DNA from 3 places in the Buttiauxella sp. 3AFRM03 genome. Region 3 is predicted to be linked to each of the others. Evidence: riboswitches for the same ligand, from Rfam matches in the RefSeq annotation. Region 3 holds a riboswitch; each other region holds the start of a gene.
What was found. A riboswitch is a leader RNA that binds a small molecule or an ion and turns the genes downstream of it on or off. The one in region 3 is predicted to bind thiamine pyrophosphate.
Positions count from the first base shown of each region.

Region 1: linked by a shared signal. The riboswitch ahead of thiB (thiamine ABC transporter substrate binding subunit) and the one ahead of thiM (hydroxyethylthiazole kinase) in region 3 are both predicted to bind thiamine pyrophosphate.
Region 2: linked by a shared signal. The riboswitch ahead of thiC (phosphomethylpyrimidine synthase ThiC) and the one ahead of thiM (hydroxyethylthiazole kinase) in region 3 are both predicted to bind thiamine pyrophosphate.

Region 1 is NZ_CP033076.1:3,795,942-3,799,219, reverse strand. Features, by position in the region: gene sgrR (HTH-type transcriptional regulator SgrR) at 1-1,641, shown strand, start outside; TPP riboswitch at 1,687-1,786, shown strand; gene thiB (thiamine ABC transporter substrate binding subunit) at 1,824-2,807, shown strand; gene thiP (thiamine/thiamine pyrophosphate ABC transporter permease ThiP) at 2,783-3,278, shown strand, end outside.
Region 2 is NZ_CP033076.1:2,736,861-2,740,138, forward strand. Features, by position in the region: gene hemE (uroporphyrinogen decarboxylase) at 1-11, opposite strand, end outside; gene nudC (NAD(+) diphosphatase) at 46-819, opposite strand; gene D8682_RS14240 (Rsd/AlgQ family anti-sigma factor) at 913-1,416, shown strand; TPP riboswitch at 1,468-1,578, shown strand; gene thiC (phosphomethylpyrimidine synthase ThiC) at 1,667-3,278, shown strand, end outside.
Region 3 is NZ_CP033076.1:4,734,848-4,738,125, reverse strand. Features, by position in the region: gene D8682_RS23545 (GntR family transcriptional regulator) at 1-447, opposite strand, end outside; gene thiD (bifunctional hydroxymethylpyrimidine kinase/phosphomethylpyrimidine kinase) at 518-1,327, opposite strand; gene thiM (hydroxyethylthiazole kinase) at 1,324-2,112, opposite strand; TPP riboswitch at 2,147-2,243, opposite strand; gene D8682_RS23530 (LuxR C-terminal-related transcriptional regulator) at 2,499-3,101, shown strand.

The sequences.
Region 1 (3,278 bases), 940 kb from region 3:
TGGCAAAACTTTGAAGGTAAGCCGCAAGAAACGACGTTGAATGATTTGGCCGATTTGCTGAATTGCTCCCGCCGTCATATGCGTACATTGCTTAGCGCGATGCAGGAAAAGGGCTGGCTGAGCTGGAAAGCGGAAGTCGGGCGCGGCAAGCGTTCACAGCTTGAGTTCTTGTATACCGGCCTTGCACTCCAGCAACAGCGCGCCGAAGACCTTCTTGAGCAGGACAGAATTGACCAACTGGTGCAGATAGTCGGCGATAAAGCCGCCGTGCGCCAAATGCTGATTTCTCACCTTGGGCGCAGCTTCCGGCAAGGGCGGCATATTCTGCGCGTTCTCTACTATCGCCCGTTACTCAATCTGTTGCCCGGTTCCGCTTTGCGCCGTTCAGAAACGCATATTGCCCGGCAAATTTTCAGCGGACTGATCCGTATAAATGAGGAAAATGGGGAACTGGAAGCGGATATTGCGCACCACTGGCAACAAATATCCCCATTACACTGGCGTTTTTATCTGCGCCCCGGCATTCATTTTCACCATGGCCGTGAGCTGGATATGCTGGATGTGACGACGTCCCTGCAACGCATCAGCTCTTTGCCGCTGTATTCGCATATCACGGAAATTACTTCTCCGACGGCCTGGACGCTGGATATTAAGCTCTCACAGCCCGATAACTGGCTGCCGTGGTTGCTGGGTAGCGTTAACGCGATGATCCTGCCGCGCGAATGGCAAACCTTAAGCCATTTTTCCCGCCAGCCAGTCGGCACCGGTCCCTATTCGGTGGTGCGCAATAATACTAACCAGCTGAAAATTCAGGCCTATGACGATTACTTTGGTTATCGCGCATTGATTGACGAAGTGAATTTCTGGGTGCTGCCGGACATTGGTGAAGAGGTCAGTTGTGCGGTGCAATTATCGGGAATGCCCGACAGCGAGAAAGCCGTCGAAAGCCGCCTTGAAGAAGGCTGCTACTACATTTTATTTGATAACCGCTCAAGCGCCGGCAGCAATAAAGAAGTGCGCCGCTGGCTCAGTCATGTGCTGGCACCAATTCATCTGCTGTATAGCGCGGGCGAGCAAAACCAGCAGTACTGGTTCCCGGCTTACGGACTGCTGCCACGCTGGCACCACACGCATCCACAACCAGCCGTCGAAAAACCGGCCGGGCTGGAATCCGTGACGCTGACGTTTTATCGCGATCACGTCGAACATCGGGTAATCAGCAAAGTGATGGAAGAATTGCTGGCACGTGTTGGCGTAAAACTGGTGGTGCAAGAAGTCAGTTATGAAGAGTGGCATCAGGGCGATGCCGTCAGCGATATCTGGCTCAATAGCGCGAATTTCACCCTGCCGTTAGAGTTTTCGCTTTACTCGCATCTTTATGAAGTGCCGCTGATTCAAAAGTGCATTGCTATCGACTGGGAAACGGATACCCGCAACTGGCATAACGGCGAGCTTTCTCTGCCTGAGTGGTGCCAGAACCTGGTTGAAAACAATGATATTTTACCGTTAATCCACCACTGGCTACGCATCGAAGGGCAACGCAGTATGCGTGGTGTGCGCATGAACACACTGGGATGGTTTGACTTTAAATCGGCGTGGTTTGCCCCACCGGAGCCAACACCCCTGCGGCTTGAAATATGACGGGTATAATGCTTTCGAATCATTCACAAAGTTATTACAATGCACGCGTTCTCAACGGGGTGCTAAGACGAAAGTCTGGCTGAGATAATACCCGTCGAACCTGATCCGGATAACGCCGGCGAAGGGATTTGAGGCTCTATTCTCAAATGTCCTTTGCCACCCCTAATTCTAAGAGGTGCAAAGTGTTCAAAAAATTCCTGCCGTTGCTGGCACTGATCGCCGCCCCCGTTTTTGCCAAACCCCTGCTGACTGTTTATACCTACGACTCCTTTGCTGCCGACTGGGGGCCAGGGCCTGCGGTGAAAAAAGCCTTTGAGGCTGACTGTAATTGCCAGCTGAAATTCGTGGCGCTGGAAGATGGCGTTTCGCTGCTCAACCGCCTGCGGATGGAAGGTAAAAACAGCAAAGCTGACGTGGTTCTGGGACTGGATAACAACCTTCTGGAAGCTGCCGCGCAGACTAAATTATTTGCGCCGAGCAAAACAGACATTAGCGCGTTGAAGATCCCTGGCGGCTGGACAAACGACACTTTCGTTCCCTTCGATTACGGCTATTTCGCTTTCGTCTACGATAAAAACAAACTGAAAAACCCACCGAAAAGCCTGAAAGAACTGGTCGAAAGTGACCAACAATGGAAAGTGATTTATCAGGACCCGCGCACCAGCACACCAGGCCTGGGCCTGCTGCTGTGGATGCAGAAAGTGTATGGCGATAAAACGCCTGAAGCCTGGGCAAAGCTTGCGAAGAAAACGGTCACCGTCACCAAAGGTTGGTCCGAGGCTTATGGCCTGTTCCTGAAAGGTGAAGGCGATTTAGTGATGAGCTACACCACCTCTCCGGCTTATCACATTATTGAAGAGAAAAAAGATAACTATGCTGCGGCTAATTTTAGCGAAGGGCATTATTTACAGGTGGAAGTGGCCGGACGCCTGGCATCCAGCAAGCAGCCTGAACTGGCTGAAAAATTCATGAAATTTATCACTTCACCGGGCTTCCAGAACACTGTGGCCACCGGCAACTGGATGTATCCGGTGACCGATGTGAAATTGCCTGAAGGATTTAACGGGCTGGTCAAACCGAACAACACGCTGGAATACAGCGCCGCAGAAGTGTCTAAACAACGCGCCAACTGGATTAGCGAATGGCAACGCGCCGTCAGTCGCTAATTCCCGGCTGGCTGATTCCAGGGCTATGTGCCGCCACACTGGTGGTAGCCGTAGCCCTGGCGGCTTTTATGGCGTTGTGGTTTAACGCGCCACAAACCGATATCCGTGCGCTGGTGCAGGATAGCTATTTGTGGCACGTGCTGCGTTTCTCTTTCTGGCAGGCGTTTCTCTCAGCAAGCCTTTCCGTGTTCCCGGCTATTTTCCTCGCTCGCGCCCTGTATCGCCGCCGCTTCCCTGGGCGCGTTGCGCTGTTACGCCTGTGCGCAATGACGCTGGTTCTGCCCGTGTTGGTGGCGGTATTCGGGATTCTGACAGTGTATGGGCGCGAAGGCTGGCTGGCCGTGTTGTGCGCAAGGCTTGGCATCGAATGGAGTTTCTCGCCTTACGGCCTGAAGGGCATTCTACTGGCCCACGTCTTTTTCAACTTACCGATGGCAACACGCCTGCTGCTACAGGCACTGGAAAATATCC
Region 2 (3,278 bases), 2.0 Mb from region 3:
AGTTCAGTCATGTTTAATTTCCTTTGGCTGTATGCCGCCAGTTTATCACTCATATTCCGCGCGACACAGGGCGACAGTATCTTCAATCAAACGGCGCGCGACCGTGCCTGGCGGAGGCAATAATGGCAATTGATCGTAGCGATACCAACCTGCATCAAGTAACTCTTTCGGGTCGATTTCAATCTCACCGCTGTGATATTCCGCCATGAATGCGGTCATCAGCGATTGCGGGAACGGCCACGGCTGCGACGTCACATAGCGTAAATTCTTCACGCGGATACTGCTTTCTTCCATGACTTCCCGTGCCACCGCTTGTTCAAGGGTTTCCCCGACTTCAACGAACCCAGCCAATACCGTGTAAATCCCGTTGCGATGGCGCGTGTGTTGGGCAAGCAGGATATGGTCATCGCGGCGAATAGCCACAATGATGCACGGTGAGATTTGCGGGTAGTAGCGTTCGCGGCAATGGCTGCACAGCATCGCCCATTCGGTTTTGCTGACGTGCATCTCATGGCCGCAATAACCGCAGAATTTGTGCGAGCGATAGAACTCCGCCAGTTGCACACCACGCCCGGCGAGCTGGAACAACCCCACATCCTGGTCAATGACCTGACGAACAGAGCCCATATCCGCACGGCGATTTTGCCGCACCAGCCATACCGGCTCATTTTCCCACTCACCGATGGGCATCCCCATCGCACCATCAAGCTGGAATTCTTGCGCTGCTCCGTGAGGTAGTTCACCTTTTGGTAACCACAATTTTTGCTCATGACTGACGATAAACCAGCCTTGATCTAACTTTTGAATTACACGTTCCATAACCTGGTGCACATCCCCGAGTTCGCTGGTATAAACAAATAGTCATAACTATTTTGGGTACGTTTGCGCTACATTTTACTCACGGAGTCAATCATGCTTAACCAGTTAGAAAATCTGACTGAGCGCGTTGGTGGTAGTAATGCGTTAATCGACCAATGGCTTCATGCCCGCAAACAATTATTGGTGGCTTACTACAATATGGTTGGGATAAAGCCTAACAAGGAATCCCATACTGCGCTCGATGAAAAGGCTCTGGATAATTTTTGCCACAACCTGGTGGATTATCTTTCATCCGGCCATTTCAATATTTATGAACGTATTATCAGTGAAATGGAAGGCAGTAACCCACATTTAGCCGCCACTCACCTCTACTCTCAGATTGAAGCCAATACCCAGCACATCATGGATTTCTACGATTCGCATCTCGAGAGCGCGATCGATGATGATAACTACATTGAGTTCCAGAAAGCGTTGTCCGGTATCGGTGAAGCGCTGGAATCACGTTTTTCGCTGGAAGATAAGCTCATTCTGTTAGCATCCAACCACGATTTAGATAACAGTGCTAATGAGAGCGGCGGGCTGGCACGCCCTGCTTGAGTTCTGCGTTGTTAACGAGTAGTTTACATAGCGACCCGTAGTAATACGGGTTTCTTCTTGTCGGAGTGCCGAGTGCGTCAAGCACCGGCTGAGACCGTTAATTCGGGATCCGCGGAACCTGATCAGGCTAATACCTGCGAAGGGAACAAGAGTAATTCTGCTTTTGGGTTCACCCGTGCGCGGGCGGTCCACATTCATTACTCCTCCGTTGTTCTGACAAGCCACTCCTTGATATTTACTGGAATGAGCTATGTCTATTACTGAAAAAAAATCAAACCGCCGCGAACAGCGCGCTGCTGCCCAACATTTTATCAATACCCTGGAAGGCACTGCTTTCCCTAACTCTCAGCGCATTTACCTTACCGGCTCGCGTGAAGATATCCGCGTCCCGATGCGTGAAATCCAACTTAGCCCAACCGCCACGGGCGGCAGTAAAGAAAATCCCCAGTTCACCCCCAATGATGCCATCCCGGTTTATGACACTTCTGGCGCGTATGGCGACCCGGAAATCAGCATTGATGTCCTGCGCGGTCTTTCGCCACTGCGCGAAAACTGGATTACCGAACGTGATGATTGCGAAATCCTGACCGATAGCAGTTCTGCCTACACCAAAGAGCGCCTGGCCGATGACGGTCTGGATGAATTGCGTTTCGAAACACAGCTCACGCCTAAGCGGGCTAAAGCCGGGAAAGCCGTCACGCAACTGCACTATGCACGCCAGGGAAAAGTGACGCCAGAAATGGAGTTCATCGCCATCCGTGAAAACATGGGTCGCGAACGCATTCGCGATGAAGTGTTACGCCACCAGCATCCAGGCCAGAGTTTTGGCGCTCGTCTGCCAGAAAATATCACGCCGGAATTTGTGCGCGACGAAGTGGCTGCTGGACGGGCAATTATCCCCGCCAACATCAACCATCCCGAATCCGAGCCGATGATTATTGGACGTAACTTCCTGGTGAAAGTGAACGCCAATATCGGTAACTCGGCGGTTACGTCGTCGATTGAAGAAGAAGTAGAAAAACTGGTGTGGTCAACGCGCTGGGGTGCTGACACCGTGATGGATCTGTCTACCGGCCGCTATATTCACGAAACCCGTGAATGGATATTGCGTAACAGCCCGGTCCCCATCGGCACCGTGCCCATTTACCAGGCGCTGGAGAAAGTGAATGGCATTGCCGAAGACCTGACCTGGGAAATGTTCCGCGACACACTCCTGGAACAGGCCGAGCAAGGCGTGGACTATTTCACGATTCACGCCGGTGTGCTGCTGCGTTACGTGCCGATGACCGCCAAACGCCTCACCGGGATTGTTTCGCGCGGTGGTTCGATTATGGCGAAATGGTGCCTGTCGCATCATCAGGAAAACTTCCTGTATGAGCACTTCCGCGAAATCTGTGAAATCTGCGCGGCTTACGACGTTTCACTCTCTTTAGGCGACGGCCTGCGTCCTGGCTCTATTCAGGATGCCAACGATGAAGCTCAATTCTCTGAACTCCACACGCTGGGCGAGTTAACCAAAATCGCCTGGGAATATGACGTACAGGTGATGATTGAAGGCCCAGGACATGTGCCGATGCAGATGATCCGCCGCAACATGACCGAAGAACTGGAGCATTGCCACGAAGCACCTTTCTATACCCTCGGGCCGTTAACCACAGACATCGCACCAGGTTACGACCATTTCACTTCAGGCATTGGTGCTGCGATGATCGGCTGGTTTGGTTGCGCGATGCTGTGTTATGTCACGCCAAAAGAGCATCTCGGCCTGCCAAACAAAGAAGATGTGAAACAAGGGCTGATTACTTACAAGATTGCAGCACATGCCGCAGACCTGGCAAAAGGCCACCCTGGCGCACAAATCC
Region 3 (3,278 bases):
AACGTAACGAATACGTTTGAGCAAGAACACGTCGCTATCTGCCGCCACGGCTAATTGTTCTGCCACTTCCGGCGAGCATTTCACCACCCGTTTATTGACCCACAGCGTGTTCGGCTTTTTACCGCGCAAAACCACCTGTTGAGAAAACCCGCGCGCCTCTTTGAGCGAATACTCAAAAGTGGAGTTAATTTGCGTACCGTAACCTCTGGATCGCGTCACCACGCCGTCGTCTTCCAGCGTCTGCATCGCTTTGCGCACCGTAATGCGCGAAACGCCAGTCAACTGGCTGAGATCGCGTTCGCCCGGCAAAATATTGCCCTGGGGCAAAATACCGCTGCGTACTGCCGCCTTCACCGTTTCGGCGAATTTCAAATACAGCGGCGTGTTATCAGCCTGCGAAAACCGCTGGATAAGTTGCTCAATGAGCTGAGTGTGAACCTGTTCCATGTCGCGCAAATGTCCGGAAGATAAGGTGAAACCAGTATAACTCAATGGTCTTATAGTGGTATTACCTCAATCACCACCATTGGTGAAAATGATGCACCGGTCCAATTCCGTTACCCACTTCCAGCGAATCTGCTTGCTCTAAAGCCTGAGACAACCACGTTTTCGCCGCCAGAATTGTTTGCGGCCAGTCGTGATAGCGTGGATAAAGTGCGGCGAGTGCCGCAGAAAGCGTACAGCCAGTGCCATGAGTATGGCGCGTTTGTACGCGCGGCGCGGTAAAGCGCTGTGCGCCATCGCGGGTAAATAGCCAATCCGGGCTTTCAGCATCGTCAAGATGTCCGCCTTTCATCAGCACCGCTTTGCAGCCCATAGCTAACAATGCGTCGCCCTGTAGCTTCATTTCGTGTTCATTGCGTGCGTGTGGGGCATCCAGCAGGGCGGCGGCTTCCGGCAGGTTCGGCGTAATCAGCGCCACTTGCGGCAGAAGCCGACGGCGTAAACTGTCAACCGCCGAGGGCGCAAGCAAAGGATCGCCACTTTTCGCCAGCATCACCGTATCGAGCACGACATTTTGTGCGTGGTAAAACGCCAGCCGTTCAGCCACCGCTTCCACAATATCGGTTTCCGCTAACATGCCGATTTTAATGGTATCGATGCGCACATCACTGAGCACGGAGTCCAGTTGCGCGGCAACAAAGGCCGGTTCAATACGATAAACCGACTGCACGCCACGCGTGTTCTGCGCCACTAACGCGGTAATCACACTGGTGCCATATGCCCCCAACGCCGAGAAAGTTTTCAGGTCGGCCTGAATACCCGCGCCGCCGCTCGGGTCGGTTCCGGCAATGGTCAGTGCATTGATACGTGTTAACCCTTTCATGCCAACGCCTCCCCATTCAGCCCGTAAAGTGCATCGAGAAATGCCGGAATAAAACTCCCGGGACCACAGCTGGCGGATATAGCCTGCTGGCCTGCAAACTTCATAAACTGGCAAGCCGCAGCGACGTTATCCAGCCGCGAGCCCGGCAAAGAGCAACAGGCGGCAACTACCGCTGAAAGCGCACAACCGGTGCCGACCACACGCGTCATCAAAATGCCGCCGCCCGCCACGCTCCAGCTGTTTTCACCATCAGTAATGTAATCACGCTCACCCGTCACCGCGACAATCGCGCCAGTCAGTCGAGCAAGCGCCTGCGCCGCAGGTAGTGCGGAAAACGCATCATCGGTGCTATCCACGCCTCTTCCACCAGAATGCTCCCCCGCCAGTGCGAGGATTTCAGATGCATTCCCGCGAATGGCCGCAGGTTTTAGCGCGAGCACCTGATGGGCGAATTGAGTACGGAACGTCAGGCCGCCAACGGCAACCGGATCCAGCACCCAGGGTGTGGCGGATTCATTTGCAGCATGAATGGCTGCAAGCATGGCATCACGGCGATCGGCTGTCAGCATGCCAATATTGACTAGCAGCGCGTCGGCAACCGGGCTAAATTGAGCGGCTTCTTGTGCTTCAATCACCATGGCGGGAGCCGCACCTATAGCCAGCAAAACGTTGGCGGTAAAACTCTGCACGACGTCGTTAGTCATGCAGTGAACAAGCGGGGAAATGTTGCGAAGTTGCTGTAAAGACAAAACGGCGCGGTGGCCGGGTAGCAGGTCAGGCTGCATCATAAAGCTCCTGTCCGGCGTGAAGAAGGGATGCCGGACAGGCATCTGACTTCCCTACGCTGGCATTATCCAGATCAGGTGGTACGGGTATTTCTCAGCCTTCACAAAGAAGGGCACCCCGAGTCATTGATTAATCGTATATGTGATTAATCGCCCATCAGGATAAAGCGAGTGGCCAGCGCTGTAAACCAGGGATATCACTGTGGGCTAAATGGGTTGATTCATTTTTTTAATTCTCGCCATTTCTTCACTTGGCTACCAACCACCAGGAAATCCCCTGGCAATGTCTCATCCCGAGCGAGTTGTCAATTAAGTTTCAGGTTATTTAATTTCAGTATTTATTTCATTACGATCGTTATCCGTTCTATTACTCACCGAGAAACCCCATGCTTACAATTGCGATACGGGAAAATAATAGTCATTTTGCTCATGGTCTAAAAATTATCATTGAAAAAATTTACCGCCAGCGAAATGAAGATTTTTATTTTTTACCCGGCGAAGAACATAGTACTGCCGATATTGTTTTTATGTCACTGGCTGATAATTGGTTTACTGCTGACTGTTTTGAAATTCCCAATGCGACAAAATCCCAACGAGTTATTCTTATTTGCCGACATAAAGAACACCAAAGCCTCATGTTCCGCCCATGCCTGTATATGCTTCCGGTTATCTTTCGCGAAGATGAGGTTGATGAAGTCACCCGTAAAATAGCCCACTGGACGGAGGCTGGCTGGCGCAGAAACAACACCACGGCGGTGTCTGCCAGGATTTGCTACTACTGCACCACATGCAATTTCACCAGTGCTGAACGGCAGTTACTTATCTACATCGCCCGGGGACATTCGCTACAGGATGCGGCCCATCTAATGCAGATAGAGGAAGATACTGCAAGAATATATCGTAAAGTGATAATGAAAAAACTGAAAATCCGGGACCAGTATGAGTTGATGAACTTTATAAAAATCCATCTTCTTTCTTTAATTCATTAGCCAATATTTTTGCGCCGCAACGACTAGTTAGCGTTCCTTATCATTTAACACCCACAAATGTTATTATCTCTTTAAGAAACTACTTACATGCTCTTAAGGCATGCCTAATATATTATATTTTTATTTTCTGACAGAATACATTGTAACGATATAATCAGAAGTCTAAATCATTTAGCT